DNA from 3 places in the Pedococcus badiiscoriae genome. Region 3 is predicted to be linked to each of the others. Evidence: predicted binding sites of a transcription regulator. Region 3 holds the regulator's gene; each other region holds the start of a gene.
What was found. The regulator Rex, encoded in region 3, represses fermentation and respiration genes when NADH is low (regulators of the CRP and FNR family bind a similar motif). The targets are predictions, from matches to a motif close to CTTGTGAANNNNTTCACAAG.
Positions count from the first base shown of each region.

Region 1: a site for Rex is predicted at 1,524-1,543, ahead of edd (phosphogluconate dehydratase). Genes of this name have one in related genera too.
Region 2: a site for Rex is predicted at 1,309-1,328, ahead of BJ986_RS02580 (Cg1360 family ATP-synthase-associated protein). Genes of this name have one in related genera too.

Region 1 covers NZ_JACCAB010000001.1:1,802,319-1,805,585, reverse strand. The annotation lists gene edd (phosphogluconate dehydratase) at 1-1,460, opposite strand, end outside; gene pdxH (pyridoxamine 5'-phosphate oxidase) at 1,602-2,282, opposite strand; gene BJ986_RS08680 (hypothetical protein) at 2,329-2,736, shown strand; gene BJ986_RS08675 (MFS transporter) at 2,832-3,267, opposite strand, start outside.
Region 2 covers NZ_JACCAB010000001.1:541,701-544,967, reverse strand. The annotation lists gene BJ986_RS02590 (undecaprenyl/decaprenyl-phosphate alpha-N-acetylglucosaminyl 1-phosphate transferase) at 1-511, shown strand, start outside; gene BJ986_RS02585 (GNAT family N-acetyltransferase) at 547-1,179, opposite strand; gene BJ986_RS02580 (Cg1360 family ATP-synthase-associated protein) at 1,396-1,890, shown strand; gene atpB (F0F1 ATP synthase subunit A) at 2,051-2,875, shown strand; gene atpE (ATP synthase F0 subunit C) at 2,966-3,175, shown strand; gene BJ986_RS02565 (F0F1 ATP synthase subunit B) at 3,223-3,267, shown strand, end outside.
Region 3 covers NZ_JACCAB010000001.1:994,850-998,116, reverse strand. The annotation lists gene BJ986_RS04810 (sigma-70 family RNA polymerase sigma factor) at 1-207, opposite strand, end outside; gene BJ986_RS04805 (glutaredoxin family protein) at 460-741, shown strand; gene BJ986_RS04800 (redox-sensing transcriptional repressor Rex) at 875-1,567, shown strand; gene BJ986_RS04795 (glutamyl-tRNA reductase) at 1,564-2,874, shown strand; gene hemC (hydroxymethylbilane synthase) at 2,871-3,267, shown strand, end outside.

The DNA of each region.
Region 1 (3,267 bases), 810 kb from region 3:
GCGCTGGGACCCTGCTCGCGGATGACGACGACCACGTCGCGATCCAGCTCCCGTCGCGAGAACGCCTGGAGGAAGCCGACCTGGTCGGTGAAGACGCGCGCGGGCGCCTCGATGACCCGGTGCTCGTGGGCCACGGCGGACACCTTGATGACCGCATGGCCGAGGGTGCCACCGAGGACGCGCAGTCCGCCGTCGACGGTGAACGGGTCGTCGGCGGGGCGCAGCACAGTGCGGTCACCGGATTCCGTGGTGGCGTCGACGAACCCGAGCTCGCCACCGATCAGCACCGGGCGCCGGGTGTAGCGCCGCAGCCCCGGCCCGGCCACCGTCAGCACGTCGTCGTGCAGCAGACCGTGGTCGAGCAGGGTGCCGATGAGGAACGGTGTCCCACCGGCGGCGTGGAAGTGGTTCACGTCGGCGGGACCGTTGGGGTAGATCCGGGCGATCGACGGGACCGCCGCGGACAGGTCGTCGAAGTCCTCCCAGGTCAGGTCGATCCCCGCCGCTGCCGCCATCGAGATGAGGTGCATCGTGTGGTTGGTCGAGCCGCCGGTTGCCAGCAGCGCCACGACCCCGTTGACGATCGCCTTCTCGTCGACGACCTGGCCGATGCCGTACGGCGTCTCGGACGCCGCGATCTCGGCGACCCGGGCGGTCGTCGCCGCCGTGAGTGCCTCGCGCAGCGGGTCGTCGGGGTGGACGAATGCAGCCCCGGGCAGGTGCAGACCCATGACGTCCATGAGCATCTGGTTGGAGTTCGCCGTGCCGTAGAACGTGCAGGTGCCCGGCGAGTGGTACGACGCCACCTCGCTCTCGAGCAGCTCCTCGCGCCCGACCTCGCCGGCGGCATACGCCTTGCGGGTCTCGGCCTTGTCCGCGTTCGAGCGGCCGGACGCCATCGGTCCGGCCGGCACCAGGGCAGTCGGCAGGTGCCCGAACGACAGCGCACCCGCCACGAGCCCGGGCACGATCTTGTCGCAGACACCGAGCATGAGGACGCCGTCGAACACGTCGTGGGACAGCGCGATCGCCGCCGACATCGCGATGACGTCGCGGCTGAACAGGCTGAGCTCCATGCCTGCGCGGCCCTGGGTGATGCCGTCACACATCGCCGGCACCCCACCCGCCACGCGGGCCACGGCGCCGACCTCGCGGGCGGTCTGCTTCATCGCGGCCGGGTAGTGCTCGAACGGCGCGTGGGCCGACAGCATGTCGTTGTAGGACGTGATGATCCCGAGGCTCACCCCGGTGTCGGCCGCCATGGTGGTGCGGTCGCTGCCGCCGCACGAGGCGACCGCGTGGGCGAGGTTGGAGCAGCCGAGGTCGGTGCGTGCCGGGCGCAGGCTCAGCTCGGACGCGGCACGCGAGATGCGTTGGAGGTATGCCGTGCGGCTCGCGCGGCTGCGGTCGGTCACCCGGGCGGTGACGTCGGCGACGACGGGGTGGAGGGCGGGCGCCATGAGGCTCCTGAGGGGATTCGGCGGTCGAGGATGGGACCGCGCGAACGGCGTCATTGGCGCGCGCGTGTGACTCAGTTCACAAGTGTGACGACGTCTCGCGATCCGGCAACGCCCATCCCGGCATACGGACGAGTAGCCCCGTCAGGGCTGGCGGCGGGACAACGCCCAGGCGGAAGGATCGTCGAGCGACCCCTGCGCCACCCTGCTGAAGACCAGCCGGTCGTGCAGCCGGTTGCGCCGACCGCCCCAGAACTCGACCTCGTCGCACAGCACGCGGTAGCCGCCCCAGAAGTCCGGCACGGGCACGTCCTCGGGGCTGCCGTGGTCGGGGAACTGCGCGGCATACCTCGCGTAGGCCTCCTCGAGGCCCGCTCGCCCCTCGATCGGCTGGGACTGCCGCGAGGCCCAGGCGGAGATGCGAGAGGCCCACGGCCGTGACCCGAAGTAGCCGGCCACCTCCTCGCGGGACAGCTGCTCGGCCACCCCGCGGAACCGGATCGCGCGGAACATCGCCGGCCACGTCAGCGCGGCCGCGATCCCCCCGGTCGCGGCGATCTCGAGTCCCTTGGTGGACTCGGTGCCGGTGACGAACCCTGGCCCGCGGTCGTCGAAGAACCGCATCAGCACGGTCCGGACGTTGGGTCGCCCCGCGCCGTCGACGGTGGCGACCGAGAGCGCCAGGGGTTCCGGGACGTCGGACCCGGCCTGCGAGCGGTCGACCGCCTCGTCGACCCAGCGCCTGGCCTGTTGCCACGGCGTGGCGGCGATGTCGGCTTCGGAGATCCCGTCGCCGGCGTAGTCAGTGCGCTGCACGTCTCCCATGGGTCGAGATTAGGGTGAAGGCCGGACCAGACGTCAGGGAGGCACCATGCCCAGCAAAGGCAAGGCCGTCGGCAACCTCGTGAAGTGGGGCGTGAAGTACGGCCCCCACGTGGTCGTGCTGGCCCAGCAGGCCAAGGAGCCGGCGATGAAGGCTGCCCAGACGGCGCTGGACCGCCAGCGGGCCCGGCGGCGGGCGATCGAGCACGCGGCCACGGTGCGCGAGGGCACGGTGCTCAAGACCTTCGATCCCCGAGCCGACCATGCTGAACCCGTGTGGGTGGTCTTCTCGGCAGACGAACCCATCGCCGCCCACCCCACCTCGAGCACTCCCCTCGGCGAGCTGATCGCCAACAGCGACCTGTCGACCCGCGTCCGCCCTGCCGACCTCCCCACGCCCGCCGCACGCCTCAAGCAGCTCCCCCGCCGCCGGAGCGCGCGGACCAACGGGCAGTAGGGCCGCGTGTCCGGCCAGTCAGTGCCGGCCGACGTTGGCCGACCCCGTGACCGGCCGGCATTGCCCGTCACTGCTCGCGATCACGACAGCGACCCCTACGGCGTGGGGTGACGCGCGTCGTAGCGCGCGAACCCCGGCTGCATCCGGCCGAGCACCGTGATGCCCACGACGCAGGCGAGCCCGCCCACGACCGCGGTCATGGCCTCGCCGATCCCGCTCGCCAGGAACCCGCCGGCCAGCTCGCCCAGCCTCGGCCCACCGGCCACGACGACGATGAAGACGCCCTGCAACCGCCCTCGCAGGTGGTCCGGAGTGGCCGCTTGGAGGATCGTCGTCCGGAACACCGCGCTGACCGAGTCCGACGCCCCGGCCACCGCCATGGCGACCAACCCGAGCCACAGGGCCGCGCTGCGCGACATCACCCCACCGGCGGCCAGCATGGCGGCACCGAAGCCGGCGATCGCGAAACCCCACCCGACGATGGACACGAGGATCGCCAGGCCCTGACGTCGCACGTGCCCGAGCCGCCCG
Region 2 (3,267 bases), 450 kb from region 3:
GCTGATCGGCTGCTGCGTGGGGTTCCTGCCGCACAACTACCACCCGGCACGGTTGTTCATGGGCGACTCCGGGGCGCTCCTGCTGGGCCTGCTGCTCGCCGCGGCCACGATCTCCACCACGGGCAACGTGACCCCCGCCCAGGTCAGCACCAACCCGGTCGCTGCGACCCTGCTGCCGCTGGTCGTCCCCGGCGCCATCATCCTGCTCCCCCTGGTCGACATCCTGCTGGCAGTCGTCCGCCGGACCAGGCGCGGCGAGCGGCCGTGGCACCCCGACAAGCAGCACCTGCACCACCGGATGCTGCAGCTCGGTCACGGCCACCGTCGTGCGGTGTTCCTGCTGTGGCTGTGGGCCGCCGTCGCCGCGATGGGTTCGGTCAGCTTCATCTTCATCGACGACGCCCGGGTCGCCGGGGCAGGGGTACTCGCTGCCGTCGTCGTGACCGGCGTCCTGACCATCTGGCTGCCCCGCTGGTCGGTCCCAGGCCACCGGCCGACGACAACCAGCTGAGTCAACGAGCTGAGCCAACCAGCTGAGCCGACGAGCTAACCGTCCTGAGCGGGCGGCATACCCAGCCGTCGCTCGAGGTCGGCCCGCACCGACGGCCACTCCTGCGCGAGCACGCTGAACACGACCGTGTCGCGGAAGCTGCCGTCAGCCCGCTTGGTGTGGCGGCGAAGGACGCCCTCACGGGTGGCGCCGAGCTTGGCGATGGCGGCCTGCGAGCGGAGGTTGACGGCGTCGGTCTGGATCTTCACCCGGCCGAAACCGCAGTCGAAGGCGTGACCGAGCAGCAGCAGCTTGCACTCGGGGTTCACCTGGGTGCCCCACCAGCGCGAGCCGTACATCGTCCAGCCGAGGTGCACCCGCTCGTTCTCGAGGTCCACGTCGCCGAGCGAGGAGGTGCCCACGATCGTGCCGGGTTCACCGAGCCCGCCCTCACCCGTGAGCCGCACCGTGTATGCCGTGCGGCCCGCAGCGCGCGCCGCGATGTCTCGCGCGGTGTCCGCGCGGGTCGCCGCGAGGTCGGCCGGCGGCGGTCGCATGACGAAGCCCTGGGTGTAGACGGCCGGGTCGGTGCTGACCGCGTGCAGTCCCTCGGCGTCGTCGGGCGCCATCACGTCGAGCCTGACGAACCTGCCCACGAGCGGTTCGCCGGTCGGGGGAGTCGCGGTCATGTCGGCAGGCTACCCGTGCCCGACTTAGCGGTTTGCAAGTACGCGGGCGTGCGAGGTCCTACCCCGCATCCGCGGCGCGAGCCTCGGCCAGAGGGCGCGGGAGGACCCCCGGTGGCGGGGTGGGAAGCGCTTGTGATACCTTTCACAAGCGCCCACCGACGGGCGCAGACCAACCTTTCGCCAGGCATTCCAGCCCCGACGAACAAGGCGGCCACCGTGTCCCAGCCGAGCGCCCAGACGGGTTCCTACCCGTTCAGCGCCACGCTTCGCGCCGCCGTGGTCCCGACCCTCGTGGCCGGCGTCATCGCGAGCGTCGTCCTGGGCCTCGTCAGAGGGCTCGACGGTGGGGTCTCCGCCCTCGTGGGCGTCGCCATCGCGATCCTCTTCTTCGCGTCGGGCCTGCTCCTCATGGACAAGCTCGTCCGCGACCGCGACCCGATGCAGTTCATGGCTGTGGGGATGGCGATCTACTTCGCCCAGATCCTGGTCCTGCTCGGCGTCCTGGTGCTGGCGCGGCGGGTCGACAGCCTCGACAGCCGGTCGGCCGGCATCGCCATGCTGGTGGCCGTCGTCGTGTGGCAGGTCGCCCAGATGCGTGCCTGGCGCAACGCTCGGGTCCCTGTCTACGACACCCCCGCGGACACCCCCGCGCAGGGGCCTGGCGTGCAGCCGATCAGCCCCGACGAGCCCGCGACGGGGGAGCCGACGTGAGCGCCTGGTCCCGCGTCGCCCCCATGCGGTGGAGTCCGGTAGCGTACGAGTCGTTCTGCGCCGAAGGGGCGCCGAGCGCGCGTTCCTCCCGGTTGTCCCGCACCGACCGTGAATTCCCCGCGGTGAACGGGTCGATGGTGAGTTCATTCGAGGAGAGGCAGTGAGCCCAAACATGGTGTCTGCGGACCTGGTCACGAGCGTCGTGGCCGCAGGTGGCGACGGCGGCTTCCAGACCCCGGGGACGGGCAACTTCTGGTGGCCGCTCATCGGTGGCGACAGCGCCTTCGCCTTCACGCGTCCCGCGCTGGCAGTGCTGCTGTCAGTGGCCCTGATCGCCTGGTTCTTCGTCGGGACGACCGGCAAGCTCTCCATCGTCCCGACCAAGCGGCAGTTCCTGGTCGAGGGCACCTACAACTTCGTGCGCAACACGCTGGGCCGGGACATCATCGGCAGCAAGGACTTCCTGCAGTTCCTGCCGCTGCTGTTCACGCTCTTCACGCTGATCCTGGTCAACAACGTCTTCGGCATCATCCCGTTCGTCCAGTTCCCGACGTTCAGCCGGCTGGGCTTCCCCTTGGTGCTGACCGTGATCGTGTACCTCACCTACCACGCGGTCGGCATCCGGCGTAAGCACGGGATCATCAAGTACCTCGCCTCGCTCATCCCGCCGGGTCTGCCGGGCTGGCTCAAGCCGATCATGTTCTTCCTGGAGTTCCTGACCTACTTCATCATCCGGCCGCTCACGCTGGCGCTGCGACTCATGGGCAACATGCTCGCCGGCCACCTGATGCTCCTGGTCTTCATCCTCGGCGGTGAGTACCTCCTGCTCCACGGCAACATCGGCCTCAAGGGCGCAGGCATCCTCTCGATGGGCTTCGCCGTCGGCATGACGTTCTTCGAGCTGCTGATCGAGTTCCTGCAGGCCTTCATCTTCACCCTCCTCGCGGCCCTCTACATCTCGGAAGCCGTCTCCGAGCACCACTAGGACCACCGGGCCACGCCCGGCTGCACGACCCAACTGGATACACACCACGCGACACCGGGATCCCCCTGGTGCCACCCGAAAGGAATAGACATGACTGGCAACATCGCCTACCTCGGCTACGGCCTCGCCGCGATCGGCCCCGGTATCGGTGTCGGTCTGATCTTCGCCGCCTACATCAATGGTGTGGCACGTCAGCCCGAAGCCCGCGGCATGCTCCAGACCATCGCCTTCACCGGCATGGCCATCACCGAGGCGCTCGCCATCCTCGGTCTGGTGTTCGCGTTCGTCTTCAAGGGCTGACCAGCACCATCGCCGCGAAGTTCCGCACTAAGAGATAAGGAAGCGATGTGTCCCTCGCATCCGTAGTCGCCGCCGAGAGCACCGGATGGCCC
Region 3 (3,267 bases):
GAAGTCCTGGGGGGCCTCACCCGGGCCGAAACCGGCGCGTGCGGCCGAACCGCCAGAGCCGCCCTGGTCACCCCGGCCGCCATGGCCGTCGGACAGCGTCCCGGCCTCTCCGACGATGCTCAGCGCGACGCGGAGGCTGCTGAGGAAGTCCGCTGTGGCGGGGCCGAGGCCGTGGTGGCCGTGGTCACCTGCTCCGGCGTAACCCATCGCGGGACGGCTCGTTGCCCAGGTCGCACCACCGAACGCAGACCCGAAACCGGCGCCGAAACCAACGGGCGAGCCCAGCCCCCGGGCAGCACGGGGCACCGCGAGGCGACTCGCGGTACTGCGCGGTGCACGAATCCGGATGAGGACCTCCTGAAGGGAACAGTTTCCCCGATATCGGCCGGATTGTCAGGGGGATGTGTCAGGAGACTTCCACCACATGGGGGCAACGGCCATGCGGCATACCCTGCAGGTATGCCCCAGGACTCCACTGACTTCACTGAAGCCACTGCGGCCCCACGCATCACCATGGTCAGCAAGCCGGGGTGCCACCTGTGCGACGAGGCGAGGGCCGTGATCGAGCGGGTGGCCGCCGATCTGGGCGTGGGCTGGGTGGAGCGCTCGATCGAGGACGACCCCGCGCTCAAGGAGCAGTACTGGGAACAGATCCCCGTGACCTTCGTGGACGGCCGCCAGCATGACTACTGGCGCGTCGACGAGACCCGGCTGAGGAGCGCTCTCACCGGTCCGCAGTGACCTGGCTCACGTGCTCGATGAGACGGTCGCTTGTGACTTTGTGCATCCGTTCACAAAAGCGTAATCTGGCGAGGCTCCCATCCGCCCCAGCCAGGCGCGGACTGCCCGTGATGAGAAGGAGCCGGAAGAGACTGTGTCTGCCGACCCGAGCGCCCGTCGGGGTATACCCGACGCCACGGTCGCACGGCTACCCGAGTACCTGCGTGCCCTGACCGGGTTCGCGGAGCGCGGGATCACGTCGGTGTCCTCCGAGGAGCTGGCCTCCGCGGCCGGTGTCCGCAGCGCCAAGCTGCGCAAGGACCTCTCGCACCTCGGGTCCTACGGAGTGCGCGGGGTCGGCTACGAGGTGGACCACCTCGCCTACCAGATCTCCCGCGAGCTCGGCCTCACCCAGGACTGGCCGGTCGCCATCATCGGGATGGGAAACCTGGGCCACGCGCTCGCGGCCTACAGCGGCTTCGCGACCCGGGGCTTCCGGGTGGTCGCGCTGCTCGACCAGGACTCCGCCCTGCTGGGGCAGCAGATCGCCGGCATCACCGTCCAGCCCATGCACGCGCTCCCGTCACTGGTGGCCGACCAGGGCCTGGCCATCGGGGTCATCGCGACGCCCGCGGCCTCCGCGCAGCACGTCTGCGACCAGCTCGTGGCAGTCGGGGTGCGCTCGATCCTGAACTTCGCCCCGTGCGTGCTCGCCGTGCCCGACGACGTGGACGTCCGCAAGGTCGACCTGTCGACCGAGCTGCAGATCCTGGCGTTCCACGAGCAGCGCCGGGCCCTCGCGGCCGAGGGCGCGCTCGACCCCGTGGCCGAGGCGGTCGGTCGATGAGCCTGGTCATCCTGGGGCTGTCCCACCACACCGCGCCCCTGCCCCTGCTGGAGGCGATGTCGCTCGACGCCGACGGCCGCCGCGCCCTGGCGGCCGGCCTCACCAGACGCGAGAACCTCTCCGAGGCGATCGTCGTGTCCACCTGCAACCGCACCGAGGTGTATGCCGAGTCGACGACCTTCCACGGGGCCGTCACCGACATCGCCGATGCGCTCACGGAGTTCACCGGCGTCGACCGCGAGGAGCTGCGCGAGCACCTCTACGTGCACTACGAGGACCGCGCCATCGCGCACGCCTTCACGGTCGCCTGCGGCCTGGACTCGATGGCCGTCGGTGAGGCCCAGATCCTCGGCCAGATGCGCATCGCCCTGCGCGAGTCGCAGAAGGCCGGACACGCAGGCCCGGCCCTCAACACGTTGTTCCAGCAGGCGCTGCGGGTCGGCAAGCGCGCCCACACCGAGACCGGGATCGATGCGGTGAGCGTCTCCCTCGTGGAGGCCGGCCTGGCCCGCGCCGAGCGGGAGCTGGGGTCCCTCAGCGGGTTGCGGGTGCTCGTCGTGGGTGCCGGAGGGATGAGCTCGCTGGCCGCCACGACCGTCGCCCGCCGCCACGCCGCCGGACTGACGATCGTCAACCGGACCCTGGCCAAGGCGGTCCGCCTGGCGGAGCGCACCGGGGGCACCGCCCGCCCGCTCGACGACCTCTCGGTGGCCCTGGCTGCCGCCGACGTCGTCATCTCCTGCACGGGCTCGACCGGGGTGGTCGTCGACCTCGCGACGGCCGGCGACGCCCAGGTGGCTCGCGCGGGCCGTCCGCAGGCCTACATCGACCTCGCCCTGCCCCACGACGTCGCCCCCGAGGTCGCCTCGCTGAGCGCGGTCACCGTCGTGGGACTGGCCGCCTTGGGCGAGGAGCTGTCCGGCGGTCAGACACCGCCGCAGGTGGCTGAGGTCGCGGACCTGGTCATCGGGGAGGTCGCGGCATACCTCACCTCGCGCGCGGCCGAGACCGTCGCCCCCACGGTGGCCGCGCTGCGCTCGCACGCCGCCGACGTCGTCGCGGGCGAGCTCAACCGACTCGACCAGCGGCTCCCCGACCTCGACGAGGTCACTCGCGCCGAGGTCCAGCTCGCCGTCCACAGGATCGTCGAGAAGCTGCTGCACACGCCGACCGTGCGGATGAAGGAGCGGGCCGTGGGGGGCGAGGGCGCCGACTACGCCCAGGCCCTGCGCGACCTGTTCGACCTGCGCCCCGGCGAAGCCGTCACCGCGTCCGTGCCGCCGCCCGGCCGGGGAGGTATGCCGTGAGCGCACCATCCGTCGCGCCGCTCACCCTGCGGCTGGGCACCCGGCGCAGCGCCCTGGCCACCACCCAGTCCACCTGGGTGGCGGACCTGCTGCGCGCCCGGGGCCACGTCGTCGAGCTCGTCGAGATCATCACCGAGGGCGACACCTCGACCGCCTCGCTCGCCTCGATCGGCGGGACCGGGGTGTTCGCCGCTGCGCTGCGGCGGGCGCTGCTCTCCGGTGAGGTCGACCTCGCCGTGCACTCGCTCAAGGACCTGCCGACCACTCCCGAGCCTGGTCTGGTGGTGGCCGCCGTCCCGGTCCGTGAGGACCCGCGCGACGTGCTCGTCTCCTCGGGCGGTCGCACCCTGGGCGAGCTCGGCGAGGGCGCGGTCATCGGCACCGGTTCGCCGC